DNA from 3 places in the Zhongshania borealis genome. Region 2 is predicted to be linked to each of the others. Evidence: predicted binding sites of a transcription regulator. Region 2 holds the regulator's gene; each other region holds the start of a gene.
The links. The regulator sigma-54, encoded in region 2, starts transcription at its own class of promoters, with help from an activator protein. The targets are predictions, from matches to a motif close to TGGCACANNNNTTGCNNT.
Positions count from the first base shown of each region.

Region 1: flgB (flagellar basal body rod protein FlgB) is a predicted target of sigma-54. The motif match lies at 2,003-2,020, and genes of this name have one in related genera.
Region 3: ABD836_RS06140 (ammonium transporter) is a predicted target of sigma-54. The motif match lies at 2,502-2,519, and genes of this name have one in related genera.

Region 1 covers NZ_BAABDM010000001.1:136,438-146,490, forward strand. Annotated here, with positions in the region: gene ABD836_RS00665 (GNAT family N-acetyltransferase) at 1-218, shown strand, start outside; gene ABD836_RS00670 (flagella synthesis protein FlgN) at 234-650, opposite strand; gene flgM (flagellar biosynthesis anti-sigma factor FlgM) at 652-951, opposite strand; gene flgA (flagellar basal body P-ring formation chaperone FlgA) at 1,056-1,784, opposite strand; gene flgB (flagellar basal body rod protein FlgB) at 2,112-2,528, shown strand; gene flgC (flagellar basal body rod protein FlgC) at 2,532-2,933, shown strand; gene ABD836_RS00695 (flagellar hook assembly protein FlgD) at 2,945-3,610, shown strand; gene flgE (flagellar hook protein FlgE) at 3,668-4,885, shown strand; gene ABD836_RS00705 (flagellar basal body rod protein FlgF) at 4,924-5,667, shown strand; gene flgG (flagellar basal-body rod protein FlgG) at 5,681-6,466, shown strand; gene flgH (flagellar basal body L-ring protein FlgH) at 6,493-7,197, shown strand; gene ABD836_RS00720 (flagellar basal body P-ring protein FlgI) at 7,209-8,336, shown strand; gene ABD836_RS00725 (rod-binding protein) at 8,349-8,786, shown strand; gene flgK (flagellar hook-associated protein FlgK) at 8,805-10,053, shown strand, end outside.
Region 2 covers NZ_BAABDM010000011.1:58,145-68,197, forward strand. Annotated here, with positions in the region: gene ABD836_RS17705 (KpsF/GutQ family sugar-phosphate isomerase) at 1-401, shown strand, start outside; gene ABD836_RS17710 (KdsC family phosphatase) at 418-939, shown strand; gene lptC (LPS export ABC transporter periplasmic protein LptC) at 941-1,507, shown strand; gene lptA (lipopolysaccharide transport periplasmic protein LptA) at 1,494-2,072, shown strand; gene lptB (LPS export ABC transporter ATP-binding protein) at 2,075-2,800, shown strand; gene ABD836_RS17730 (RNA polymerase factor sigma-54) at 2,944-4,440, shown strand; gene hpf (ribosome hibernation-promoting factor, HPF/YfiA family) at 4,522-4,809, shown strand; gene ABD836_RS17740 (PTS sugar transporter subunit IIA) at 4,843-5,292, shown strand; gene rapZ (RNase adapter RapZ) at 5,294-6,151, shown strand; gene ABD836_RS17750 (HPr family phosphocarrier protein) at 6,162-6,431, shown strand; gene mgtE (magnesium transporter) at 6,541-7,899, shown strand; gene yjgA (ribosome biogenesis factor YjgA) at 7,917-8,432, shown strand; gene ABD836_RS17765 (carbon-nitrogen hydrolase family protein) at 8,442-9,248, opposite strand; gene ABD836_RS17770 (YhdP family protein) at 9,248-10,053, opposite strand, start outside.
Region 3 covers NZ_BAABDM010000001.1:1,304,650-1,314,702, forward strand. Annotated here, with positions in the region: gene ABD836_RS06125 (acetyl-CoA C-acyltransferase) at 1-606, shown strand, start outside; gene ABD836_RS06130 (acetyl-CoA acetyltransferase) at 650-1,891, shown strand; gene ABD836_RS06135 (DUF2061 domain-containing protein) at 1,948-2,166, opposite strand; gene ABD836_RS06140 (ammonium transporter) at 2,580-3,884, shown strand; gene ABD836_RS06145 (hypothetical protein) at 3,881-4,513, shown strand; gene ABD836_RS06150 (hypothetical protein) at 4,563-4,799, shown strand; gene ABD836_RS06155 (DUF2238 domain-containing protein) at 4,802-5,407, shown strand; gene ABD836_RS06160 (enoyl-CoA hydratase/isomerase family protein) at 5,382-6,503, opposite strand; gene ABD836_RS06165 (acyl-CoA dehydrogenase C-terminal domain-containing protein) at 6,809-8,611, shown strand; gene ABD836_RS06170 (hypothetical protein) at 8,924-9,280, opposite strand; gene ABD836_RS06175 (acetyl-CoA hydrolase/transferase C-terminal domain-containing protein) at 9,535-10,053, opposite strand, start outside.

The DNA.
Region 1 (10,053 bases), on a different contig from region 2:
GAGGCAAAGGCATTGCCGCAAAGCTTATTAACTTCATGGCTGCGCGAGCCCAAACATTGGGATATTCGGTACTGAGTTTAGATGTTGCAGAATTGAATGTTGGCGCTTTGCGCTTGTATCAACAGATGGGCTTTAACATTGTGAAGCGTAATAAAACCTATAACGGTGTATTGGATAACCACCTTTATATGGAAAAGTCTTTATTAGCTGAGGGTTAGGGAATGGCTTGGCGTTTACGCTTTGCCAAGGCGTTGGCCGCCAAGAGTGCTATTGGTCTCGCCGCCGGGACTGTAGAGCGGGACCTCATTGTTCGTTGCGCCAAGGATATCTAGTGCGCGTTTGCCGTAGCGGGCTTGGGTGCTAATGCTGGCTCCAGACTGATTGTTCATGTCTTGGCAGCGACTAAGTACGCCTAAGGCTTCTTGCCAAAGCGCTTCGTCTTGAATATTGCCACTGCTGAGCAGCTGACTGCGGCGCAATTCTAGCAATTCAAGGTTTTGCACTAAATCCATTTTTTGCTGCGCGAGTGCTTCCAGGCGCTCTGGCTCTCTGGCCTCTTTTAAAATAAGCGCTTCGTCGGCCAGCAGCGTTTCTAAGCGCAGGGCTTCGCTGTGAATACTTTGTAGTACTTCGCTCAGCTCATCGTTCATATTAGCTGCCTGTTAGGGCTTCCATATTGACTAGCGCGGCCGCCACTTTATTGGCGTCGATATTAAATTCGCCATTGCGAATAGCGGTTTTAATCGCTTCAACCTTTTGGCGGTCTATGCCGTCGCTGCTATTTACCTGATCGCGGGTGCGCTCAAGCAGTGGGGTATCCACTGTTGACGCTTTCGCGGTGCTGGCAGCTGCGGTACTGGCTTCGGCGCCTTCTGATTTGCTGGCACCGGTACGCCCACTGTCTAGCTTGCGGGCCTGACTCAGCGATGAGCCATCGATACGGTCAACCATTGTTACATCCTCTTTAAATAGCGTTCGCCTGTTATATCGGCACTATCTTCTAAAACTTTAGCACGAATTGTCATTTATCCTAAGTAGCATAGAGCACAGTGGTGCTAATTTAGGAGCACTTGGTTATCTGAAGCAACCACGCCCTCTAAACGCTTGCCAGAATTCAGGTTTTTAACCAAAATTCGCTTGCCTAATGCTCCGTCTTGCAGGGCAATTCCCATCATACTGACACTGACCGGGCCGTCGTTGCTGGTCAGCTGAACCCGTTGCCCCTTATTAATAATGCTACTCGCGGAGACCATATTCGGGGTGAGGACTGCGCCTTGGGCAATGCTGCGTCGGCTTTGGTAGCCGCCTTGATCCCCTAATGATTGTAAATAACCGTAACCGAGGGTGGTGATATCACGTTTTCCCCAACTGACATCCCTAGCGGTAATTGTGCTGCCGGGGGCAATCGGATGCTTGGTAACCATGACTTTAGCGAAGGCTTCTACGGTGACCGGTAAATAAATCTTCCAGGGCTTAGCGCCGGCAGTGCAGCGCACGCCGACGGTAGTGCGGCGTTTGATTCGCGCGCCGTTGGACAAAAAGGCCTCGAGCTTTGCTGGGCATCGACTGAGCTGTGTACGGGGGTCAAGATTTTGAACAGTAATCTTGGTGCTCAGCTGCTGCCAAGGGTGGCGAGAAGCAATATAGGCTTCGGCGGTAGCCGCAATTCGACTGTGACTCTCTGATGACGCGGCGCTTGCGCAGCTAAACAGGCAAAGCGCGGCGCCGAGCACAAGGGTGTGGCTCAGAGCGGCTTTTTTGTTTGCGGCGGAAAGTCGACTCATAACAATTGCTCACGTCAAAGATTTGTCGGTAAGCCAATCTCTGCAATGCCTGTGCCAGCCTATAAGTAAATGCGCCGAGGCTAAAACTACATGCTTATGATGGAAAAGCGGATAAGGCCTGCCGGAATTTTGCCGATTAGCGGCAAGGTCTTGCCGTTATTTTGGCGGCTGGGCTGGGATGGGTTGTTAAGGTATTGAAAAACAACAATAAAATTATGTGGCACGGCCTTTGCGTTGATCCATTGCAAACGCGGTGAAAAGCAGAGATTCCTTGCTTAATCCGTTTAACGGCAGCGAAGCGCATAACTTTAGCAACACGGAAAGAAAATGGCGATTAATTTTGATAAAGCCCTAGGCATACACGAGCAAGCACTGTTTTTGCGGCAGAAGCGCAATGAAGTCTTGGCCGCGAATATTGCTAACGCCGATACCCCTGGCTACAAGGCTCAAGATATTGATTTCCGCACGGCCTTATCCAATTCGGCCGCTGCCGGTGACCAGCCGATGCTGTCGCTTAAGGTGACCAACGCCGGCCATCAACGCCGCGCCGATGGCGCCGCCGATGCCTTATCAGCGTCGCTAAAGTTTCGCCAGCCTTACCAGCCATCGCTGGATGGCAACACAGTAGAAACGCATATTGAACAAGCCGAATTTGCCGATAACGCAATGCGTTATCAAGCCACATTACAGTTTTTAGGTAACCGCCTAAGCGGACTTAAATCGATTCTGCAGGGAGGTCGATAAATCATGGCTAATCCATTGGATATTGCCGCGTCAGCGATGAACGCGCAAATGATGCGGCTCAATACCGTGGCTAGCAATATGGCCAACTCTGAATCGGTGGCGGGCAGCGAGGCGGAGGCCTACCGTTCGCGGCAAACTGTGTTCTCGACTGTTTTAGATCAACAGCGCGAAGTGGCGGGGGTGGCGGTATCTGGCGTAGTAGAAAGTAATGCGCCAATTATGAAACGTTATGAGCCTGGTCATCCGCAGGCAGACATCGACGGATATATCTACGGCTCAAACGTAAACACCATGGAAGAGATGGCCAATATGATGTCGGCGTCGCGCTCTTTTCAGAATAACGCCGAAGTTTTCTCAACCACCAAAACCCTGATGCTGCGCACTCTGCAGCTTGGCCAGCAGTAGGAGTCTGAGTAATGGAAATTCGCACACTTGAACAATTGCAGTTACAAAACGCTGCTAGCACCGCAAAAAAAGATGCCTCGTCATTAGATCAAGACGATTTTATGACCTTAATGCTGCAACAGCTTAAATCTCAGGACCCGTTTAAACCAACGGACAACACCGAATTTATTAGCCAAATGGCGCAGCTAACCTCGGTTAGTGGCATCAGCGAGATGAATGAAAATCTCAGTACCCTGACTGGCTCCTTGTATTCCGCTCAGCTTTTGGACTCTTCTGCGTTGATTGGTAAAGACGTTTTGGTGGAGTCGAGCGTTGCATCCCTGCAGAGCAGTGGCAGCGTGCAAGGCCAAGTTAATCTGGCCACCAGTACCACCGCCTTAGATATTGAAATTATGGCGCCCACTGGCGAGGTAATTGCCAAAGTGCCAATGGGTCCGCAAGCGGCAGGCACCACTAATTTTGAATGGAATGGTATCGGTTTGAACGGCGAGCGTTTACCACCAGGCAATTACGAAATCCGAGCGAATTATTTAAATGGCAATAACGTAGAAGCCTTAAGCACCGAAATGCGCAGCCAAGTACTTAGCGTGAGTGTACCGGTAAGCGGCGGTAGTCCGCAGGTTCAGGTGCAGGGCATGGGTAGCGTGAGTCTGTCAGACATTAAAGAGATTAGCTGAGTTGCGATTGCGCTATTCAGACAATGACAAAACTATTTCCTTTGCAGGAGTTATATTATGAGCTTTAGTACCGCACTTAGTGGCTTAAACGCAGCGCAATCGCATTTGGATGTGACTGCTCACAATATTGCCAACGTCAACACCACTGGCTTTAAGGGCTCTAGAACTGCCTTTGCCGATGTTTATGCAACGTCGAATAATGATGTTGCGAAAACAACGCCGGGTTCAGGGGTGCGCGTGAATGCGATTACCCAGCAGTTCTCCCAGGGCAATGTCGACTTTACCGGTAATAATCTTGATTTGGCCGTGAGCGGCGAGGGCTTTTTTACCCTGCAGGGCTCAAGCGGTGTGACCTATACCCGCTCGGGTGCATTTAGCGTCGATGCAGACGGCTATGTAGTGAACAACAGTTTAGAGCGTTTGCAAGTTTTTGAACCAACTGGTAACGGTGATTTCTCGACCGGTTCACTCACTGATCTTCAGCTTGAAGTGAATGAGAATGCTCCTCAGGAAACCTCTCTTGCCGAAATTGGTGTTAATTTGCCCGCGAACGCCACGGCGCCCACTATTACACCGCTCGATCCCAGCATCCCGAGCAGTTATAACCACGCCACCTCGTTAACAGTGTATGACTCATTAGGTACCCAGCATACCGCCACCATGTATTTTGCCAAGGACGCGGTAGCTAACACCTGGAATCAGTCGCTTTATGTTGACGATGTTGCCGTGGGCACAGCCAACACCTTGAGCTTTACCAGTGCCGGTGTCTTGCAAACGCCGGCGAGTGGTCAAATTACGTACCCGGCTTTTGATCCCGGTACTGGCTCTGCCGACATGAACTTGTCATTCGACTTTACCTCTAGCACGCAGTATGGCGCTGACTTCGGTGTGAACAGTCTTCAGCAAGACGGTTTTACCACCGGCCGTTTAACCGGCATTGAGGTCGATTCATCTGGCGTGGTTTCCGCCCGCTATACCAACGGTCAGGCGACGCAGTTGGGTAAAGTCGCTATGGCGATTTTCACTAACCCCAATGGTTTGCAGCAGCAGGGCGATACATCTTGGGCCGAGACGTTTGCCTCTGGTAGCCCACGTATTGGCGAAGGGGGCACATCTAACTTTGGTTTGCTGCAGTCTGGCGCGCTAGAAAGTTCGAACGTTGATCTCACCGAACAATTGGTCGAGATGATAACCGCCCAGCGGAATTTCCAGGCCAACGCCCAGATGATTTCGACCGCTGACCAAGTTACCCAAGCAATTATCAATATCCGTTAATTGAGGGCGGCCTCGGTCGCCATTAATCGGGAGTTTTTATGGACAGATTACTGTATCTCGGCATGACAGCGGCAAAGAATACGCAGCTGGCCCAAACCACCAACGCCAACAATTTGGCGAACGTGAGCACGGCGGGTTTTCGTGGCGATTTTCAGAATGTCTTGTCTCAGCAGGTTGAAGGTCCAGGCATGGCCACGCGTTATAACTCGGTCTATCAGGGCGAAACCTCTGACTTTTCAGTGGGCTCGATTATGGCCACTGGCCGTCAGCTAGACGTTGCCATTCGCGGTGACAAAGGCTGGTTTGTGGTCACCGCCCCAGACGGTAGCGAAGCGTATAGCCGCCGTGGTGATTTTCATATTACCAGCGACGGCATGCTGCTCAATGGCGCCGGTCAGCCGGTAATGGGTGACGGTGGCCCAGTGGCAATACCCGAACACGAAAGCTTGATGATTGGTGAAGACGGAACAGTCTCCATTGTGCCGCTAGGTCAGGGCGCTGAATCGCTGGCAACAGTTGACCGAATTCGCTTGGTCGATGCCGCGCCAAATCAGTTGCAAAAGGGCGAAGACGGTTTGATGCGCATGCGCGACGGTGGCGTTGCGCCAACGTCTGCAGATATACGCATTAGCTCTGGCAATCTAGAAGCATCAAACGTGAATAGCGTCGACGCCATGGTCACTATGATTTCACTGGCGCGACAATTTGAAATGCAAGTCAAGACAATGAGCACTGCCGAAACGGTTGCAGAAACCGGCAGCCGCTTAATGCGCATGGAATAATGAGGAGTTATTTATGAATTCATCACTTTGGGTCGCTAAAACCGGTCTCGATGCCCAACAAACCCGGATGCAAGTCGTAAGTAACAACCTTGCAAACGCAAACACCACTGGTTTTAAACGCGACCGAGCGTCTTTTGAAGACTTGCTCTATCAAAACATGCGTCAAGTCGGCGGCCAAACGTCGCAGCAAACGCGTTCACCCAGCGGTATGCATGTGGGTACCGGTGTGCGGGTTGTGTCTACAGAAAAAATTCATCAGCAAGGTACCTTGAATCAGACCAGTAACTCCTTGGATGTGGCCATTGAAGGCAAGGGTTTCTTTCAGGTGCAAATGCCTGATGGCAGCATTGCCTACACCCGCGACGGCTCATTTCAGCTCGACGATCAGGGCCAGATCGTCACCAATACCGGCAACGTTGTTGACCCCGGAATGACAATTCCTGAGGGCACCTTGAGTGTGACTATTGGCTCAGACGGTGTGGTTAGCGCGGTATTGTCTGGTAGTGCTTCGCCAGTGCAAGTTGGCAGTTTTCAATTGGCCGATTTTATCAATCCATCGGGCTTGCAAGCCCGCGGTGAAAATCTCTATGTGGAGTCTGCCTCTAGTGGCTCGCCACAAACCGGTACGCCAGGCCTGAGTGGACTCGGCAGTATTCAACAGGGCGCCCTTGAAGGTTCAAACGTCAACGTAGTGGAAGAGCTGGTGAATATGATCGAAACCCAGCGCGCCTACGAGATGAACTCTAAGGCCATCGCCACCAGCGACCAAATGATGCAGTACGTGAATAATAATCTGTAATTCGCGATTTTAGCAGGGTAAAGCATATGAACATTCAGCATACATTGAACAGCACCCAGCTTCGCGCCACATTGGCGATGTTAGTGCTCGCGCTAATGTCGGCGTGTTCATCGGCTCCGGCTAAAGATGCGTCCGCTGATTATGAATCTGCTGCGCCACCAGTGGCCGCGGATGACGATAAAAATATGGGCTCTATTTACCGCTCGGGTTACGGCATGACCTTATTTGTTGACCGCCGGGCTCGTCAGGTTGGTGATATTGTCACCGTGACCTTAGAAGAAAAAACCGACGCCAGTAAATCCTCAAGCACCGCGACCGGCAAAGAGAGCAATATCTCTGTGCCCACCGTGACCTTGTTAGGCCGTGGCGTGACCAGTGGCGGCACGCCAATTCTCACTACCGGCGTCTCTTCAGACCAGGATTTTTCTGGGCAGGGCAGTAGTACCCAGAGCAATAGCTTAACCGGTAGCATTACCGTGACCGTGTCTGAAGTGCTGCGCAATGGCAGCTTGCGGGTGCGGGGCGAGAAGTGGGTCACCATCAATCAAGGCGAAGAGTTTATTCGTATCAAGGGCATTATCCGCCCCGAAGACATTGGCGCAGACAATGCCATACCGTCTTATAAAGTGGCCGATGCGCGTATTACCTATAGCGGTAAAGGTGCGCTAGCCGACGCTAATTCCATGGGTTGGTTGGGACGTTTGTTCCAGTCTGTATTGTCACCCTTTTGAGGACGGCTGCAATGTCTTATAAAACAAATTTAGTGTTGCGCAAAATTGCTGCTTTTTGCAGCGTTGCGCTATTGGTCTGGGCGCCATTGGCGCAGGCCGAACGTGTTAAAGATCTGGTGAATGTTGCCGGCGTACGCGAAAACCAATTAGTGGGTTACGGCTTGGTGGTCGGTCTTAGCGGCACCGGCGATCAGACCAGCCAGGCGCAGTTCACTATTCAAAGTATTCGCAATATGCTCACCGGTTTTGGTGTGCGTATTCCCGACAACGTCAGCCCCCAGTTGAAAAACGTTGCGGCAGTTACTGTGCACGCCAGTTTGCCAGCCTTTGCCAAGCCCGGCCAAACCTTAGACGTCACCGTATCGTCTATAGGTAATGCCGCCAGCTTGCGTGGTGGGAGCTTGCTAATGGCGCCGATGATGGGTGCCGACGGCCAAGTCTACGCCGTGGCGCAGGGCAGTTTGTTAGTGGGTGGTTTAGGGGCGGCGGGTGCCGACGGCTCTAAAGTCACCGTCAATATTCCCAGTGCGGGTCGTATTCCCAACGGGGCGATTATTGAGCGTGCGGCGCCTAGCACCATGGCCTCGAATGGCGAAATTATGCTCAATTTGAAAAAAGCCGATTTCACCACCGCGCATCGCCTAGTTGAAGAAATTAACAGCAAATTCGGTGCTGGCACGGCTAGTGCGCTGGACTCGGCTACCGTCAAGGTACTCGGCCCCAGCAATGCTGATCGCAGCGTTACGTTTATTTCGATGTTAGAGACCTTAGAAATAACCCCAGCCGAGGCCATTGCGCGGGTGGTGGTTAACTCGCGTACCGGCACCATTGTGATCGGCGGCAATGTTCGTGTTATGCCCGCAGCAGTGACCCACGGTTCCCTAACCGTCTCAATCACTGAGCGGGTCGATATTAGTCAGCCCGGCGCCTTCGCTGGCGGCCAAACAGTGGCCGCGCAGGAATCTAGCATCGAAGTGCAAGAAACCGGCTCGCGAATGTTCTTACTCGACTCTGGCGTAACCCTAGAAGAAATCGTGAAAGCCATTAATAAGGTTGGCGCAGCGCCCAGCGACTTGGTCGCCATTCTTGAAGCCCTCGACCAAGCCGGTGCCCTGCGTGCCGAGCTACTTGTGATCTAAGGGGCGGTAGTTATGGATATCAATACCAGTAGCAATTATCACGACTTCACCGGTCTGGCCGCGCTGCGCAAAGAGGCGACTGAGAATTCGGCCGATGCCATTGATCCAGTAGCCAAACAATTTGAAGCGCTGTTCTTGCAAATGATGCTGAAAAGCATGCGCGCTGGTGTACCCGAGGGTGGTTTGTTCTCTGACGAAAGCACCAAAATGTACGAAGAAATGCTCGACAGCCAGCTCTCGGTCACGCTCTCAAATCAGGGTGGTATCGGCATGGCAGAATCGATTTCAGCGCAGTTGCAGGGCCCAACATCGCAGCAGCCGCAAACACAGCAACAGGGTAGTGGTATGACCGGCGAGGGGGCTGCACTGCAAAGCAAGCTCCAGCAGCTCAGTAACCAAAGCCACACTAGCCGTATTCAAGATTTCAGTTTATCTGCCGATAAGCTGTAAATGATTAAGGGGTAAAACATGGGTGACATGCTAGGTAATGCCCTGTCGGCGCTGGTCGCCAATCAGCGCGCGCTGGCCACCACCAGTCACAATATCGCCAACGCCGACACTGAAGGCTACAGCCGCCAAAAGGTGGACTTTGCCACGCGTATACCCCAGCAGCTCGGTGGCATTACCCTTGGTTCCGGGGTCAGTATTTCCTCGGTGAGTCGGGTGTACGACAATTTTACCGCCGGTCAATTGCGCAGCGCACAAGCGGCTTACTCTGCGGTTGAAACCAGTTACCAAATGGCGGCGCAGCTAGACAATGGCCTTGCCGATCCCGACTTGGGGCTAGGGGCGGCGTTGTCGCGTTTTTACAATAGTGTTCAAGATGTGGCCGACGATCCCTCGTCTATTACCTCGCGGCAGTTGCTGCTCGCCGAGGCGCAGGGCTTGGGCGACCGCTTTGCGGATATGTCTGCCCAGCTAGATGCCCTCAGCCGGGAAGTGAATGTGCGCATCAGCACCTCGGTTAGTGATATTAACGACCTAGCGACCCAGATTGCCGATATTAACCGGCTGATCACGACCGCCGACGGGGCGTCTGGCAATACCGCAAATGATCTACTGGATCAGCGCGATCAGGCCCTGCTGTCATTAAATGAACTCATTGGCGTAACCTCGGTTGAGCAAAAAGACGGCAGTGTCAGTGTATTTGTCGGCAATGGCGAAGCCCTAGTCTTGGGCGATAGCACTGTCAAAATGAGCGCGATCAGCAACGCCTTCGAACCAGATCGGCTTGAAATTGCCATGACCACGGGCAGCCGTCAGGCCATTGTTAGCGACAGCATTAGCGGTGGTAGCTTGGGCGGCAGTTTGGATTTCCGCGACGGTGTGCTCAATGAAACGCGCAATGAATTAGGGCGTATCAGCCTCGCTGTGGCCAGCTCTATGAATAGCCAGAACCGCGCCGGTGTCGATTTGCGCGGCGATCAGGGCGGTGATATTTTTTCGGTGCCGGACCCGGTGGCCTACCGCAGCAGCAACAATGTTAGTGCCGCGCAGCTCAGCGTTGAAATAAGTGATCTGTCGCAAGTCACTGGCGACAATATTCTAATGCGCTTTGATGGCAGCAACTGGTCATTTTTTAATGAAGCTACCGGCGCAGCCGTTACTGGGGTCAGTGGCAGCGGCAGCGTCGCTGACCCGTTTCAGCTCAATGGCATGGAATTTAGCCTAGACAGCGCAGCGGCAACCGGTGACCAATTTGTGCTGCGACCCACCG
Region 2 (10,053 bases):
CATTGGGCCGGAGACTCATATTAAAAATCGACAGCATAATGCATACAGGCGACAGCATCCCCAAAATCACTTTGGGCAGCGCGCTGAGCGGCGCCCTACTGGAAATGAGCAGTAAAACCTTGGGGATGACAACCGTCGTTGACCAAGATGGCGTGCTAGCCGGCATTTTCACCGATGGCGACTTACGCCGCGCCATAGACCGCGGTATCGATATACACCAATGTCCTATCGATGACATTATGACCCGCAATTGTCGTACCATTAAGCCCGGCATGATGGCTGCCGAAGCGCTGCGTATTATGGAAGACAATAAAATCACGGTACTGGTTGCCGTAAACGACAGCGGCCAACCTGTTGGCGTCATACACACCCACGACCTGCTCAAAGCCGGCGTTGCCTAGGGAAATCACCACAAATATGCACAGCGTGATTGAGAAAGCAAAAACCATCAAACTATTGGCGATGGATGTCGACGGCGTGTTGACCAATGGCAGCCTGTACTTTGGCAATAGCGGCGAAGAAATGAAGGCCTTCAGTATTCTTGACGGGCTCGGCATCAAACTATTGCGTGACGCCGGCATAACGCCAGCTATTATCACCGGCCGCTGCTCTGAATTGGTAAAACGCCGCGCCGGTGAGTTAAAAATTGAATTGATCTATCAGGGCCGCGAAGACAAGCTGGTTGCCCTTGAGGAATTGCGAGCCGACCTCGGCCTCGAAATGAAAGACATTGCCTACGTCGGCGACGACCTTCCGGACTTATCGGCCATACGCCAAGCTGGGCTTGGCATTACCGTTGCCAACGGTCATGAATTTGTTGCCCGCCACGCAGACTGGCAAACCCGCGCTGCCGGCGGCAGTGGCGCTATTCGAGAGGTTTGCGAGCTAATTCTGCAAGCGCAGGGCAAGCTCAATAATGCCTTGGAGCAATACCTCTAAAATGAAACAAATAAAATTCACCGTATTTTCTGTGCTATCGGCCATTACAGCAATGGCCGGCACAGTGGTCTACCTCACCCAGTACAGTGAAAGCGGCAAATTAAGCATTGTCGAGCGCTTTGAGGCAATGCCCGACGCCGACTCCCACTTAAGCCAAGTCGACGGCATTAAGTACAGTCGGGACGGTGAAATTGCCTACAAATGGCGCGCAAGCAGCGCTGAACGACTAATTTCCGACGGCTCAATATCATTGCAAGACCCATTTTATATCGGCAATATCGCTGACCAGCGCCCGTGGACTGCCAGCGCCAAGGCAGGAAAGCTCTCTCAAGACGGCGAACAGCTGACCTTACTCGACACCGTGCTTGTCAAAGATTTAATTCGCCAAGCGCAAATCAGTACCGAATTACTGAGAATAAACTTGGATAGCAGCGAAGTGACTACCGACCAGCCATTAACGCTATCGCTACGCAATGGCAAAACGCGTTCCGTTGGCCTTAAAGCCAGTATGAAAAATGAACGCGTTGAACTCCTCGACCAGGTAAAAGGCCACTATGACCCCATATAATGCCGCGCTAATAGCTAGCTTTCTGTTCGCCATCAGCAGCTCAGCGCTAAGCTTACCCGACGATCGTAAGCAGGCTATTAACCTGAGCTCTGACCGGGCTATTTACGAGAACAACCAAGGTGTTTATGTTGGCAACGTCAGCATGAGCCAAGGTTCACTGAAAATTCGCGCCGACAAACTGACCATCATAGAATCGGATCGTAAAGTTGAAAAAGTCGTTGCGGAGGGCAGCCCCGCCTATTTCGAGCAGCAGCCTCGCGCCGAAGAAGGCGTTGTTATCGCCAGCGCCCAGCGGATTGAATACAGCCTAGCGCAAGAAGAAATTCTTCTTGAAAAAAATGCGTCAATTACTCACCAGGGTTCCAAAATTTCTGGTGACCGCGTGGTTTATAGCGGTCGCAAGCAAATGGTGATCGCCGACGGCGGCACCACCGAAAAAGAAAATCGCGTAAAAATGACGCTGCAACCGCAAGCCATCCCCGACAGCGAACAGCCCGAAAGCAACAAAGCGAATGAGGCTAGTGAGCCGACCCCAGACAATGCCCTCAGCGGAGAATTGCGCTAACCATGCCTGTTTTGCAAGCAAGTAATCTCGCCAAGGCCTATAAGGGTCGCGAAATCATCAAAGATGTCTCTCTCACCATAAGCAGCGGCGAAATTGTAGGCTTGCTAGGTCCAAATGGCGCGGGTAAAACCACCTGTTTTTACATGATTGTGGGCATCGTCAATGCCGACCGCGGCACCATACGTCTCGACGACCGCGACCTTACCAAACTGTCGATTAACGGACGCGCGAAAAATGGCGTGGGCTATCTGCCACAAGAGGCCTCAATATTTCGCAAATTAACCGTCGCCGATAACATCATGGCGATTCTTGAGACCCGTAGCGACCTCAATCGCAAGCAGCGTAAAGAAAAACTTGAGTCGCTACTGCAAGAATTCCACATAACACATATTCGAAGCTCAATGGGAATGGCACTTTCTGGCGGCGAACGACGCCGGGTTGAAATAGCGAGAGCACTGGCCACAGAACCCAGTTTTATCCTATTGGATGAGCCCTTTGCCGGCGTTGACCCGATCTCTGTAAATGACATTCAAAACATCGTTAAACACTTGCAGGCTCGGGGTATTGGCGTACTCATTACTGACCACAATGTTCGCGAAACCCTCGATATATGCGATAAGGCTTATATCGTCGGCGAAGGCCGTATCGTTGCCGAGGGCGACGCCAATACCGTGCTAAATAATCAGATCGTTCGAGACATATACCTCGGTGACAAATTCACCTTATAACGCCGACAACCAACAAATGAATCGGCACAGGTATTGCAGGCAATGATTGTCCCGACTACACTGAGAGAGAGGCATAATTATTGCCGGTAGGGCAAAAACAGCTTGCTCGTGTTACCACTCTCTTGTTGTAGAAGACACTGCCTATGAAACAATCGCTACAGCTCAAAGTCGGTCAAAGCCTGACAATGACACCCCAGCTGCAACAGGCGATTCGCTTATTACAACTTTCCACCCTCGATCTTCAGCAAGAAATTCAATCGGCACTAGATTCTAACCCCCTGCTCGAAATCAGCGACGACAGCGATGATTTTGAAGTGAATACCGAGCCCACCTCTGCCGAACCTAAGAAAGCCGAAAAAAGTAGCGATCAAGAAACCGAGGCCCCCCAGCCTGAGGCAGATACTGAGTGGGCCGAACGCAGCGATATCCCCGACGATTTACCCGTAGATAGCCAGTGGGACGACGTCTATCAGTCCAGCGGCACCAGCAGTGGTTCTGGCAGCGGTTCGGCGTCAGAGGACAGTGATTACAGCAACGATTACCGCAACTCCAGCGCAGATACTCTACAAGACCACTTGCGCTGGCAGTTAAATCTTAGCCGCCTGTCCGATATCGATCGACTGATTGCCGAGGCCATCATCGACGCCATTGACGATAACGGCCGACTCACGGTAAGCGCCGAAGATCTCGTAGACGGTTTTGCCAGTGACGAAATCGAAATCGAAGAATTTAATGCGATTTTACATCTGATCCAGCAGTTTGATCCGCCAGGCGTAGCTGCGCGCGATTTGCAAGAATGCCTGTTAATTCAACTCAAGCAACTACCACCAGACACACCGCTAGTTGAAGAAGCCCGTCTTGTTGTTAGCCAATATATGGCGCAATTGGGTAATCGCGACTATAACCAAATAATGCGCCGCTGCCGTTTGAAGGAAGAACAGCTCCGCGACATTATAAAACTGGTTCAGTCTCTCAACCCAACGCCCGGCGATAGCATTGGTGCCGACGACACCGAATATGTTGTTCCCGATGTGTTTGTTAGCAAAAAAGAAGATCGTTGGCTGGTAGAGCTAAATCCCGACATTGCACCTAAAATTCAAATTAATGCGCACTACGCCGCGCTGGCCAGAAAGAGCAGTAATAGCAGTGACAACGACTATATTCGCGACAATTTGCAAGAAGCGCGCTGGTTTATTAAAAGTCTGCTTAGCCGCAATGAGACTCTAATGAAAGTCGCCACTAAGATTGTCGAATACCAACGCGGCTTCCTAGAGTACGGCGACGAAGCAATGAAACCCTTGGTGTTACACGATATTGCTGAAGCTGTTGGTATGCACGAGTCCACTATTTCCCGCGTAACAACACAAAAATACATGCACACGCCACGCGGTATTTTTGAACTAAAATACTTTTTTTCAAGCCATGTATCTACCGATACCGGCGGCGAATGCTCATCTACGGCCATTCGTGCACTAATCAAAAAACTGGTGGCGGCAGAAAATCCCCGCAAACCCTTAAGCGACAGCAAGATCACCGATTTACTGGGTGAACAGGGCATACAAGTCGCCCGTCGCACCATTGCAAAATATCGAGAATCACTGGTTATTCCGCCCTCTAACGAGCGGAAACGACTGGTATAGTGGCAGTGCCCCTGTTACGGTCATTGTCGTCATACACGCGCCGTGAGGCGCTAGTTATTTTCAGCGATGAAGGAGCAAAATATGCAGATTACTGTTAGTGGTCATCACGTTGACGTCACCCCGTCTCTTCGCGATTACGTCAATACTAAGCTCGGCAAACTTCAACGACATTTTGACAACATCACCAATACCGACGTCACTCTGTCCGTCGAAAAACTGATCCAAAAAGCCGAAGCCACTGTGCACGTTGCCGGCGCCGACTTATTTGCCACTTGTGAATCAGAGGATATGTACGCGGCAATCGACAGTTTGACCGACAAGCTCGATAGACAACTGATAAAGCACAAAGAAAAAACCCTGGGCCGCTAAGGCCCCTGACCTAACCCACTGTTGCAAGAAACCATGATACTCAATTCCATTCTTACCTTAGGACGCACCCATAGCGGTGCGTCTATTACGAGCAAAAAACGACTTCTCGAATTTATTTCGGCAGGCATTAGCGCTGACAACAGTGAATTTGACGCCGATGAATTATTTAATGAATTACTTGCCAGAGAGCGCCTTGGCAGTACTGGCATTGGTCACGGAGTAGCGATCCCGCACTGCCGCAGCAGCCGCTGCACCGCCATCACCGGAATGTTACTCAAACTCGACCAAGCTATCGATTTTGAAGCTATTGACGACCAACCCGTCGACCTCGTATTTGCACTTATCGTTCCCGCAGAAGCGCACGACGAGCACCTCAAAGTGTTGGGCGCACTGGCCACCGCGTTTAATGAAGAAGAATTCCGCAGCGGCCTGCGCAGCGCAAGCTCCGACCAAGCCCTGCTAGACCGAGCTCTGCAAGCTTAGTATGGAACTCATCATTCTCAGCGGCCGCTCTGGATCAGGCAAAAGTACTGCGCTCCACCAACTCGAGGATGAGGGCTTTTACGCGATCGACAATCTTCCCGTGTCGCTGCTTCCAGAGTTGGTTCGTGAGCTTTCCCAAAGCCCACTCAAAGTACACAAGCAAGTTGCCGTCTGTATCGACGCTCGCAATTCCCAAGACGGCCTAGCGCGCTTCAAAGGGCTCTGCGAGCAAGTTCAGCAACATGCTCGCCTACGAATAGTTTTTCTCGATGCCGCAGACGACAAACTCATCAAACGCTTTAGCGAAACACGCCGTCGCCACCCGCTAACAACTGACTCCCTGCCACTGGCCGATGCAATTAAGCTTGAGTCACGGTTACTGGAGCCGATTGTGGTCGAAGCCTCGCTGGCCATCGACAGCAGCGATATGACGGTACACGAGCTGCGCGCCGCTATTCGCGACCGCATTCTTGGCGTTGACGCCAGCCGCCTAGCTGTGCAAATTAAATCCTTCGGCTTTAAACGCGGCCTGCCGATCGATGCAGACCTAGTCTACGACCTACGGATGCTACCTAACCCGCACTGGCAAGAAAATTTGCGCAGCCTTACTGGCAAGGACCAGGCGGTGCAGGAATTCCTTAGTGGCCAAGCCGACGTCCAGCTAATGCGCCGCGACATTTTGCAGTATCTGCAAACTTGGTTACCCAAAATAGAAGCCAGCAACCGCAGCTATTTCACGGTTGCCATTGGTTGCACCGGTGGCCAGCATCGCTCAGTATATATGGCTGAATCCTTGGCTGAGGCAATGCGCAGTAGCTACCCAGACCTCCAAGTTCGCCATCGCGAACTCCAGAACTAGAGGCGACACGATGGTCGAAGCAGAAATCAAAATCATCAACAAACTGGGGTTACACGCCCGCGCTGCGGCCAAGCTCGTTGCTACTACTGGCGCATATAGTTCAAAAATCACGCTTGCTATTGGCGACAAAAGTGTCGACGGAAAAAGTATTATGTCAGTAATGATGCTCGCCGCCAGCAAAGGCAGTGACATTACGGTGCGCTGCGAAGGTAGTGATGAGACGGCAGCCCTCGCTGCAATACAAGACCTGATAAATCAACGCTTTGGCGAAGGAGAGTAATAAAGTTTATTTTACTCGCGATTACTCTGTGGATTGTTGCGCGACGCGCTTTCAAGGATAATTGCCCAGACTTCTTACAAATCCATTACGGCTCAGGCTAGGGATAGGTATGGCCCAGACTGCAGACAAACTACAAACCGAGAGCCAACTCAAAACCCTCAATGACGCTTTGGGTTCCGGCGGATTCCTGCAAATTCGTCGCATGCTAAACGGCCTGCCCCCCGCAGACGCCGCTCACCTCATTGAATCAACGCCACATAAGATCCGTAGTGTCTTGTGGCAGCTTATCGACACTGAAAATGAAGGCGACATCCTTCAACATCTCAATGACGAGGTGCAGAGCCAATTTTTGCGGCAGATGGACGCCGAGGAAGTTGCGGCCATCACCGAAGGCCTCGAAGCCGATGACATCGCCGATATTCTCCAGCAATTGCCTGACCGGGTTATTCGTGAAGTCCTCGAGTCCATGGACCACCAGGACCGCCTTCGCGTAGAACACGTATTGTCCTTCGACGAGGACACTGCCGGCGGCTTGATGAACACCGACACGATCACCGTGCGGCCAAACATCACCCTCGATGTCGCGATGCGTTATTTACGACGCCACGAAAGCCTGCCAGAGATGACGGACAGTTTGATTGTCGTAAACCGCAACGATCAATACATCGGCATACTGTCACTACGTAAGCTATTGGTGTCTGACCCCAGCGTGACGGTGAGGGAAATCATGGACACCGAGGTCGAACCGATCTCTGCGGACATGTCCTCCAAAGAAGTCGCCACCCTCTTCGCCCGTAATGACTGGGTATCAGCACCCGTCGTTGGCGAGAATAGTCTACTACTTGGCCGAATCACTATCGATGACGTCGTTGACGTTATCCGTGAAGAATCTGACCACTCGCTGATGAGCATGGCCGGTTTGGACGAGGACGAAGACACCTTTGCCGCCGTATTCACCACAGCGCCACGACGGGCAATTTGGCTGGGAATCAACTTGCTCACGGCCTTCATTGCCTCAGGGGTTATTAATTTATTTGAAGCCACTATCGAAAAAGTCGTCGCCCTCGCGGTGCTTATGCCTATTGTCGCTAGCATGGGCGGTGTCGCCGGCACCCAAACCTTAACGGTGGTTATTCGCGGTATGGCGCTTGGCCACATCAGTCGAGATAACAGCCGCTGGCTAATTAACCGGGAAATATTAGTAGGCGCAATAAATGGCGCGCTATGGGCCTTAATAGTGGCGGGCGCGACTACTATCTGGTTTGGCGATCCCTTAATGGGCGGTATTATTGCCGCAGCCATGATTATTAATCTCGTCACCGCGGCACTGGCCGGCGCCGTGCTGCCACTCGCGATGAAATCACTGAATATTGACCCCGCCTTGGCCGGCGGTGTGGTACTGACCACCGTCACCGACGTCATCGGGTTTATGTCTTTCCTCGGGTTAGCCACCTATTTTTACGCCTAATAGCAACGGATTTTAATGTGACTGAAGCAACGCCAGAGTCGGAACGCCCTAGTAAAACGGCGGTAAAAAAAGAAATGCAAGCCCTGCAACAAATGGGGGAAAAGCTGGTTAAACTCAGCAACAACGAGCTAGCGAAAATACCCATTCTCGACGAGCATTTAGCGGAAGCCTTAGTCACCGCGAGGCGATTGACCAGCCGCGAGGCACTGCGCCGCCAGCTGCAATACATTGGCAAACTCATGCGCGACATTGACCTAACTGAGATTGAAGCCGGTTTAGCTAAGCGTGAAGAAGGCCAGCGCGAACAAGCCCAACAATTTCACCGCCTAGAGCTACTGCGCGATGAATTGGCAAACACGGGCGTAAGCGCCATTGAACAAGTGTTAGTCGACTACCCGCAAGCCGATCGCCAACGCTTACGGCAATTGGTCATGCAGATAAACAAAGATGCCCAAGCGAAAAAACCACCTGCGGCTAAGCGTAAATTATTCCAATACTTGAAAGAGCTTCAAGCCGCCAAAGCGGCGAACTAAACCTTAAATTTATAGACGGCGATGCTGGGCAACCGGCATTCGCTTACGAAGTGCAGCCTGTTCCTCAGCATCATAAGATGCAATAACACAGCCAGCGCCTAAACCTGCCTCTGCCAACACCCGCCCCCAACTATCGACCACAACGGAACCCCCCGAGGTTTGTCGTTTGGCATCATGTATACCGCCTTGATTAGCCGCCACCACAACACATTGATTCTCAATTGCCCTAGCACGAACCAAGGGCAGCCAGTGGGCCCAACCAGTACTACGGGTAAATGCCGAAGGCAATGCAATGATATCTACCTCGAGGTCCTGCATAGCCCTAAATAATTCGGGGAACCGCAGGTCGTAACACACCGCGATACCTAGGCGACCCAATTCAGTCTCAAGTACCGCCAGACTGTCACCTGGTGCGTAGGTATCAGACTCGCGGTAATGCCCCTGGCTGTCGCCGACCTCAGCGTCAAACAAATGTATTTTGCGGTAGTAACCAAGACAATCGCCATTTGCCGCGTAAACAAAACTCGTTGCGTAGATTCGCCCATCGTCGGCGGGAATAGGTATTGTCCCGCCCACGAGAATTAGCTGGTAACGCCTTGCAAGCTCACTAAGAAATGTCTGCAGCGATGCGTCGACCGCCTCAGCCTTGGCGAGCACACCAATTTCTCTGCTCGCAAAAAGCGCAAAGTTCTCTGGCAGGACCGCCAATCGCGCCCCTCTTGCCGCCGCCTCGGCCACTAAGGCTTCGGCTTGCTGCAAATTTTCAGCAAGAACGCGGCTAGACACCATTTGAATTGCAGCTACATTGACGCTCATCACTTAACCCCCGGTTTACCTGCGCTCCGCCCCTGCGGCTCAGAACCATCAAGGCTTTCATCGTCAAAGATATTTTTAAAGGTCAGCTCCGGCTCCTGAATTGTTCCCGAAATCTCGTACACAGCGCTGGAAAAACTGTCCATTTGCTCTTCAAATACCTTGCTAACCACATAGACACCCGCAGCCGCGGGTAAGCCGCCTACCAGCGCAGCCACCCAAGGCAAATTACTGCCCACTGGCAGGGTTGCTACTAAACGCAGATCAGGCACCTCGGTGAGCAAATTGATCCCGCCGGTCATTTGGAAACGACTCGAAGGCCCATGCACATCTAATGGCGACGACAATGCCAACTGCCCCTCAGCCAAATTGATGCCGCCGCGCATACGATCAAAGTAGATACCTTTTTTAAACACGTCGCGAAAATCGAACTTCAAGCGCCGCACAATATTAGCCATATTAAAAATACTAAAAATACGCAGCGTGCCGCTGGCCGCATCCGAGGTTTTTAAAAACCGACCGTCTTTAAAGGAGAAACTAAACTCGCCTTGGCTATCAGCGAGTGCCCATGCTGCCGGGGTACCGAACCACTGAAGATTTAAATCAAAATTACCACGCCGCGTTTCCATTACTCGAGGGTAGGAAAAACTTTCTAAAACATCACCCAAGTCGCTAATACCAAACTGGCCTTGCAACTGAGACGAGACTCGGCCGGTGTCATCCTGCAACCATGTTAAATTGGTACTACCGGCCACAGTCGCCAATTCGATCCCGCGTAAACTGCCGCGCACATTATTAAAATAGGCCC
Region 3 (10,053 bases), on a different contig from region 2:
CAGCCATTATTAGCCCGTGACAATGCCCTGCGCCCACAATTAAACCGCGATAAGTTAGCGGCACTGCCCTCTAGCTTCGCCGACTTTGTCGAACAGGGTCAGCGTCTTGTCAATCAGGTTTACCCCGCAAGCATTCTTACCCCGCTGCACACCGCGGGCAATTCTCCCGCGCTGGTTGATGGTGCTTCACTACTTTTACTCGCCAGCAAGGACGCCTGCAAGCGCCTGTCTCTGACGCCCCGTGCGCGTATTACTCACTATGCAAATGGCAGCGACGAACCGGTCAGAATGCTCACCGGGCATTTACGGGCTACCGAAAAACTCTTCTCGGCTACCGGATTAAAAGCGGCCGATATTGACCTCTGGGAAGTGAATGAATCTTTTGCAGCCAGCGTTTTGTACTTTCAAAAACATTTTAATATTGCCAGTGAGAAGTTAAATGTTAATGGTGGCGCTATTGCCCTTGGCCACCCGCTGGGTGCGACAGGCGGCAACCTGATGGGAACACTGCTCGATGAAATGGAACGGCAAGACTTGCAGCGGGGCATCGTCAGTATCTGTGGCGGCGCCGGTGTCGGTGTTAGCACACTGATTGAACGTTTATAAAGCCGAAGACCGCGCCGAATTAGATAAATAACTAGGACACGCCATGAACGCACAAAAAATTTATATTCTAGGTGGGTATCAAAGCGATTTTGCCCAAAATATTATCCGCGCGAATCAGGCTGTTTCTGACTTATTTGTTGATACGGTGCGCTCAGGTCTTGCAGCGTGCAAACTCAACGCCGCTGAGATAGAGGTCGGCCACGTTGGCAATTTTGTGTCATCACTTTTTTCCGGCCAAGCTCACCTCGGCGGTTTTTTCGGTCACGTCGACCCGGCTATGCATTATATGCCCGCTTCCGCTCATGAAGCAGCGTGCGCCTCCGGTTCGATGGCGATCCTTGCCGCCATGGCAGATCTTGAGGCTGGCCGTTACGAGACAGCGTGCGTGCTCGGCATTGAAATCATGCGTAATGTCAGTGGTGACCAAGCCGCCGCCAACTTACGCCCCGCAGCGTGGGCCAGCCAAGAGTGGACCGAAACAGATTTTGTCTGGCCATGCGCGTTCAATAATATGCTCTCGTTATATGAAGAGCGTTACTCGTTAAACAAAGATTACCTCTACGCTATCTCGAAACAAAACTTTGCCAGCGCGCGCCTCAACCCCAATGCCCAGACCCGGCAATGGCAATTCAACGAAGACAGTTTCAGCAATAATGAGAGCGCCAACCCAATTGTTAGCGGCGATATTCGCAAACAAGATTGCGGCCAAATCACCGACGGTGCCGCCGTGGTTTTCTTGGCAACGGAGCGCAAGGCAGCCCAATACGCGGCCCGACATAACATCGCATTAAGCGCTATCCCGACGATCAACGGCTGGGGCCATGTCAACGCGCCAATCTCATTCAAGGAAAAATTACGCCTGAGCGAGCCCGAAGGATTTCTTTTCCCCCATATAAACGCATTATTCCAACAGACATTAAAACGCGCACGCATGAATAGCCTCAGCAGCATTGACGGGTTAGAGGTCCATGACTGCTTCAATATTACAGAATATATGATTCTTGATCACAGCGGTCTCTACCCACCCGGCGACGCATGGAAAGCCATTGAAAATGGCGATATAAGCCGCAGTGGAAAATTGCCCGTAAATATAAGCGGTGGTCTCATGGGCCTAGGACACCCCGTGGGTGCTACCGGTGTAAGAATGCTACTCGACAGCTACAAGCAAATTTCAGGTAGCGCCGGTGATTACCAGATCGACAACGCACAAAATGTAATGACGTTTAATTTAGGCGGTAGCGCAACCACTTGCGCGAGCTTTATTGTTGGCAAGGCGCACACCTAGGGCTCGCAACGGCGCAGGTATTGACGATCTTCTCAGCGACCTAGCGTCAATACCAGTCAAGCATTCGCGACCATACTTCCAGCATTATCCTGTAATCGTCGTCGTGGCTTATCCCACTTCCCCCACGCTTTCTCGTGAAAGTAAAACACGACAGTATTCACTGCGGGTTCTATTAACGCCAATGCGCCCCCCATCACCGCACTACCGGTAAGCAGGTAGGCCACCGAAAATGCAACGCAAAAATGCATCATGGCAAAACTAATTGTCTTTCTCATTGTGGCCTCCAAAGCTCCCAAGTTAGTCGATACTGGCTCCCGAAACGTTTCATTCACTGGCGACTAACGATAAGCAGCCATTAAACGCGATAGTTTTCCGGAACACGCCAATAATAGCCCCGCCCAACAAATACTCAAAAACAATTAAACCCATGATATTAATTAATAATAACTATAGCCAATCCAGCACCAGCGTTACGCACGCTACCGCACCAAACTTAAACAATGTTTGCAATTTCGCACCAATTAATTACCTCGCAACGCTCTGTTCTCGTCGCATTGCTGCACATCACCCCATTTCCGCGAATTAGAATTTACGTTTTCCCCGAAATAAATGGCATAGCTGTTGCTACCCCTTAATTCACGGGTTGCGCCAATTCAGTGCGCTACCACCATAGAAGCAAAGGTAGCCAATGAAAAAAATGCACCGCGTTTTTGCATTATTCATCTTAGTATTCTCCTCATCGGCTTTTGCGGATGAGCCAAGTCCCGCTACTGATATGGTCTGGCTAGTCACCGCGAGCGCCTTGGTATTCTTGATGCAAGCCGGATTCGCTCTCCTTGAATGCGGCATGTCACGAAGTAAAAACGCCCTGAATGTTGTGATGAAAAATTACATGGATGTCTGCCTTGGCACCATCGTATTTTGGGCGCTGGGCTATGGCTTGATGTTTGGCAGCAACCCGAGCGGATTTATAGGAACCGATTTATTTTTCATTAATGACAGCGACCCAAGCACCTACGGCGTATTGCTCTTCCAAACCATGTTTGCTGCCACGGCAGTCACCATCGCCAGTGGCGCCATGGCTGAGCGCACTCGCTTTGACGGCTACTTGATTGGCGCCTTGTTTATTACTGCGGTGATCTACCCTATTTTTGGTAGCTGGGTGTGGAACGCCGACGGCTGGTTAGCGCAATTAGGCTTTATCGATTTTGCTGGGTCGACGGTTGTTCACTCGGTAGGCGCGTGGACGGCCTTGGCGGGCATTATCATACTGGGGCCTCGCCTAGGGCGATTTAACAAGCACGGCGCAGTTCGCGAGTTACGCGGCCACAATCTTAGCTATGTAGCCTTGGGCGGCTTCATTCTATGGTTTGGCTGGTTCGGTTTTAATGGTGGCTCCACGCTCAGCGCCAGTGTTGATATCGGCCTTATCAACTTAAACACTCAGTTGGCCGCCGCTGCAGGCGCCAGTGCCAGTATGCTATTGGCGGTTATTACTCGCCGACCAATACTGCTGACCGAAACGGTTAACGGCAGTATCGCCGGTCTAGTGGCGATTACCGCTGGCTGCGCGACCATGCTACCCGCCTACGCCGTACTCACCGGCGCAGTGGGCGGCGTGGTTTGTAGCCTCGGCAGTAAACTCTTATTGCGCATGCAGTTAGATGACGTAGTGGGCGCCGTATCTGCTCACGGCTTTGCTGGCGCTTGGGGAACCCTTGCGGCAGGCATGTTTTACACCGGTAATCTTTTTGACACCCATCTGATCAGTGTGCAATTAATTGGTATTGCCGCCTGCTTTATCTGGACATTCTGCTGCGCCTTAATCATGTATTTTGCTATTGACCTTGTGATGGGCCTACGGGCACCCAGTCAACATGAACAGCGCGGTTTGGATTTAAGTGAACACGCCGAGATTGGCTACCCGGAATTCAATTCTGGCAATGTCGCCTATACCGCTGACCGCGCAAGTAATCTAGGCCAACGCGTATGAGCAAACGCAGCCTCAGCGATCGCCGCCGCGCCATCTATACTGGCCTTCAACCCTTTTTTGACGAAGCTGGCGCCATGAAAGCGGTCACCCACTGGGAAAACCGTTACGCCGATCAACCCAGTCTGGCACTGCAGCGCTACGTTGCCGACATCTGCCAGAACAATGGCCTAAAAGACAAGCGTGCCAGCATACTGCGCAGTCTATTACATGCCATGACCCAGGAAAGCACGGAGTTACTGGCCGATCCGCGCGGACCAGATCACCATGAATCCGACCGCCCCGAGGCCGCATCGCCGAGTCAAGCCTACGCCGAATTAATGCTCGCCATGATGAATCAAATTGATGATTCCCTGCAGCATAAATTACGTATTGAGCTCTTCGCGGCGCTGCGCCAACGGCAGCTACCGTTAGCGATTCTTGAAGCGCTGCAAAATTGGCTAGGCACACGCCAAGCATTAAGACTAAACAATGCCCCCACCGCCCTTCTACAGAAGCTACTGAACCAGTACTATGTCTTGCTCTGCGAAAACTTCGGTCCAGTGCGCGCAGACAGAATTCTGGCTCAAGGTGTTAATGAGGTGCAGCGCCAACACCCCGAACTCGACCAATTTATCGACAGCCTGCTGTAAATCGCCAATATTGCGTGGCGATCGGCGCCACACAAAATTGGAGTTTACCTTGCAAAAATATCACTCCACCGCCACCGCCATTTTGTCACGTCCTACTTCCTTACTGTTTTTAATTACCTGTTTGTTCATTGCGGCGTGCAGCGAAAAGCCCAGCAGCACGGCAAGCAGCAAAACCGTGCTAACGACACCTCAACAGCAGGGCTTGGGCGCAGCAAAAAGCATGAAGCAGCAATTGCAGCAGGATCTCGACCGCCGCAACCAGAAAATGCACGACGAGGGAATTTAAGTATGGCGGTATTTTGGTGGTTGGGAATATTCAGCGGCACGCTTATTTGGTCGGGCATCAATCCCAAAGACAGCTTTACCTGGGGACTTGAAGTCGCACCCGCGATTATTGCGCTTGGCATCATGGCGGCGACTCGCCGGCGTTTCCGCTTAACGCCATTGCTCTACATTTTAGTTTTGATTCACAGCGTTATACTCATGATTGGCGGCCACTATACCTACGCCGAAGTCCCCGCCTTTGATTGGCTCGCCGAACAGTTTCACTGGCAACGCAACCACTACGACAAACTTGGGCACTTCGCCCAAGGGTTTATCCCCGCTCTGGTCTGCCGAGAGTTGTTCATTAGACAACAAGTGATTAGCAATCCCAAATGGCTAAACAGCATTATTGTGTTTATTTGCCTTGGTATTAGTGCATTTTACGAATTAATAGAATGGTGGGTTGCCGAACTGAGTGGCGAAGACGCTGAGGCCTTCCTTGGCACCCAAGGCTATGTTTGGGACACCCAATCCGACATGGCGATGGCGATGATCGGCGCTTTTGTTGCACTAATAAGCTTAAGCCGATTACACCAGCGCCAAGTTACAGTAATGCGTCGAGGGGACTAATCGCCCAGGGAGCCTTGAACATCGCGTCCAGCTCCAGATCGGGAACCTCGTCGATACAGCGATAACACCACCGGGGGTCGCAATCGCGATCAATTAATCGCGCCCGCACGCCTTCAGCGAACTCTGGGTCGCGCACGCGATTAGCAGACAAAATTAACTCCATACGAAACACATCAAGCAGGCTCAGCTTGCGACCTGACTCCAACTGGCGAAAGATCAACTTGGCGGTACTCGCCGCGCCTCGCGCATGGCCTTGGCTAGCCTTCAGCAACCATGCATCAGCACCACGATACTGACGAATAAGCTTACTGACGTCGGCAGCATTGGCCCGACTGCAAATATCGTCAATCCAGCCACGGTAATTCTTTAAAGACGCCGCACCTAGCGTTGCGCCCTGATCCGCTTCGATATCAGTTAAGCACTCAGTAAGACACTCTGTATTCCACTGCGGATCATCACACCATTCCAATGACAGTAATTTACGCAATACTTCAGTTTTACTGCTGTCCGTCAGACAATAGTCGGCCAAGCCTGTATAAAGCGCGTCCGCCGGTGATAATTCCACACCGGTTAAGGCGGTAAACAAACCGCAATGGCCAGGCATTTGGCCTAAAAACCAACTTGCCCCAACATTTGGGAATAAACCGATACTGATCTCAGGCATCGCTATCTGACTACTATCCGTCACTATGCGGTGACTTGCCCCCACCATTAGCCCCAGTCCTGCGCCCATCACAATTCCAGCACCCCAACACACCACCGGTTTTGGGAACGTATGAATAAGGTAAGCGGCGGCGTATTCACGGGCAAAAAATGCCTCGGCCTCAACCGCCGCACCACCGGGATTACCGAGCGCCGAAGCACGCATACGCAGGGCATCAGCACCCACACAAAAACCGCGGCTACCGGCACCATCAAGAAATACGGCCACCGCCTCGTTATCGTCTCGCAACTCCAGCAATAGGCGATGGAGTAGCGTAACCATTTCTAAGGTCAGGGCATTCATTCGTGCTGGAGCGTTCAAGGTAAGTTGCGCGAGGTAACCTCCCGCGGGCAGGGGATGGCGTTCTAGACATACTGCATATTCAATTTGCAAGGCTAAATCTCCACACAAACCACATGAATTTAGTTAGAGTCGAGCGAGTTTCAACGAACAGTATCCTCCTAGAAGAAAGCGGTCTCAAGCCCAGTATTGCACAGCACAAAAATCCAAATCCTAGCCAGTAGGTGTAATTCCCTAGGCATTACTGCACACCGTACCTGCTATGACATTACGCGCCATATTGACCGCAGCGTCACCGCCTGAAGACAAAGCGGCCAATTGCCCACCTACGTGCATCCGTTATGCTCCACCGCGTTGATCGTTACCCCGTATCCTGGGAATAAGTGCAGAGGCTCCAAATGACTATATTTAAAGCGCCAGTTAGAGACATCGACTTCGTCCTTAATGAAGTCTTAGATTACCAGAATCACTACAAAACCATTTCCGCGGGTGCAGAAGCCACACCGGATATGGTCGAAGCCATCACCGCTGAAGCCGCAAAATTTGCTGAAGAAGTACTCGCGCCACTGAATAAAGTGGGTGATGAGGAAGGCTGCACCTGGAACGACAGCGAAGTCACAACCCCCACCGGTTTCAAAGAAGCTTACCAAATGTGGGTAGATGGTGGCTGGCAGGGATTGTCTCACCCAACGGAATACGGCGGCCAAGGCCTGCCAATGTCACTAGGACTGATTAAATCAGAACTCATTGGCACCGCGAACTGGTCCTGGGGCATGTACCCCGGCCTAAGCTTGGGCGCAATGAACACAGTATATGTTCACGGCACCGAAGAGCAGAAAAACCAATATATGCCTAAACTCTGTGAAGGCACGTGGACAGGCACCATGTGCTTAACTGAAGCGCATTGCGGCTCAGACCTTGGTCAAATGAAAAGTAAAGCCGAACTAAATGAAGACGGCAGTTACCGACTCACTGGTAGTAAAATCTTCATTTCAGCTGGCGAGCACGATCTCACCGAAAACATTATTCATATCGTTTTGGCACGTACCCCTGGCGCCCCTGAAGGCACCAAAGGTATCTCGTTATTTATCGTACCCAAGGTTAACGTTAACGCCGACGGTACTCTTGGCGAACGCAACAACGTTAAGTGCGGCAGCATCGAGCACAAAATGGGTATTCACGGTAACTCAACGTGCGTAATCAACTTTGACGAAGCCACCGGCTACTTACTCGGTAAAGAAAATGAAGGCCTGAACGCCATGTTCACCTTTATGAACACCGCGCGAATTGGTACGGCAATTCAAGGTCTTGCTGCGTCAGAACTGGCTTACCAAAATGCCCTGCCTTACGCTATGGACCGCTATTCCATGCGTTCTTTGTCTGGCACTAAAAACCCAGACAAACCAGGCGATGCAATCATTCATCACCCTGATGTGCGCCGTATGCTGCTCACCGCCAAAGCCTTTGCTGAAGGTGGCCGTGCAATGATCTATGACGCAGCAAAATATTCAGACCACATGGTACAGGCCGACACTCAGGCCGAGCGCGATGCCGCTGAAAACGAACTGGGCTTTTTAACCCCTATTTTGAAAGCATTCTTGACCGAAACCGGTTTAGAGTCAGCGAGCAATGCCATGCAGGTTTTTGGTGGTCACGGCTACATTAAAGAGCACGGTATGGAACAGATATACCGCGATGCCCGTATTTCTACTTTGTACGAAGGCACCACTGGTATTCAAGCCATGGATTTAATTGGTCGTAAAGTTGTACTAGACGGCTTTAAACTCTACGGCGGTTTCTGCAAAAAGCTCTATAAGTTTGGCTTTAAAAACTTAATCGGTGGCAAGCGTCGCGGCTACTCAGCCAAACTCATTGGCTACACCTTGGCGTGGAACTGGCACACCGTGAAAATGGTTGCTCGCGCCTCCAAAAATCGCGATGCCGTCGGTGCAGCGTCGTACGACTTCTTGATGTACAGCGGTTACCTATCAATGGCTTACTACTGGGCTAGAATGGCAGAAGTTGCAGCGACTAAGCTAGCCAGCGGCGAAGGTGATCCTGCTTTCTACCAAGCCAAATTAGAAACTGCTGAGTTCTACTTCTCTCGCTTGCTACCCCGTGCCAAAGCTCACGGTGGCTCTATGGGCAGCAGCACTGATAGCGTAATGGGCATGGATCTGGAACGCTTTACCGTTCGCTAATCCAGCTGACCAAAAATCAGTAACTCGGTGTAAAAAATCCCCGCAGTGCGAACTGCGGGGATTTTGCGTTATAGCAAGCCTAATTAGAAACTAAAGCGATCTACTTCTCACGCCTACTCCACGCCAAAATTCACTACGACGCTATGAACAGCACACGGAAAACCTGATGGGTATTGATCGAAGACGACTTACCCTTCACTAATCCAGCTGACCGAAAGGCAGTAATTCGGCGCAAAAAAATCCCCGCAGTGCGAACTGCAAGGATTTTACATTCGAGGGCATAGACGCCGCTATGCAGCGCAGCTATATCACTTAATAACTTACTTGGGATACGTGGTAGGCACTGTTCGTTTGAATATCGCAGGGATTTGCCACTTCTTCAGTCTCACCCGGATCAACACTAAACGACTGCACACTCATAATCGGCTTTTTCGCCAAATCATCTTTGTAGTAGGTAAATACACCATTGATTTTGCTATCGCAGCTGTTTCTAACCAAAAAGCGCGTCGACACTTTGTTTTGATTAAAGTAAGCACAGCTTGATTGTTCTGAATTTGCAGGAAAATCCTGCACATCCCAATCTAAACAATTCTCTGGCGCCGCAATAGCAACGGGTGCTGTAGTGCACAACAGACAAGATAAAAAGCTAGGAAGTAATATCTTATTCATGGTTTTCTCGCTTCTATGTTAACCATACTGCAGTTTAGATATATATCCTTTTACAACAGCGGTGATCCTGAGATGTACAATAGTTAATAATTGAGCAGAATGGCAGTGAGTATTTACGCTTAAAGACGTAAAAAAGTCATATGAATGTTTATGAAAATCATTGACTTAGTAATTATTTAAAGGCTAACCAAGCAGCTATAAAAGCTTCATAATTGTGACTTATATCGCAATTAATCATAGTCGTTAGACGCTAATCAATCGGATTTATACGCAATAACAGCCAATACCAACCGCCGCAAAAGCCGGTCCTTCACTCCAGTTACTGTCGTTAACCCCAAACAGCTCAATATCTTGGCTGCCGACCCATCGTATTTCTTAGGACTTACTAAAAGCGTTAGACCTTTCCACCATGTTAGGCTTGAAAGTGTTTTTAAGGCCTTTGCGGCGCGTAATTCATCGCTACTGAAATCACAACCAAAAGGATAACTGGGCAGCATATCGCGGCTTCTTGCCCACGCCACATCACGACTAATGCGCTCCGGCGTGTTGTCGCTAAACGCAGTAGGAAACTGATAGTCAGCAGCGAGTTTACCGGACGCTTTCGCACTGCGAAGCAAAGCTCGCTGAAATCGAGAGTCAGTAATATTTATGAGCGCTTGAATCACTTCGGCATCACTTTTGGAACGTAAATCAGCAATACCGTATTCGGTAATCACAATATCGCGCAAATGCCGTGGGATAGTGCAACTGCCATAATTTTCAACGATATTCGA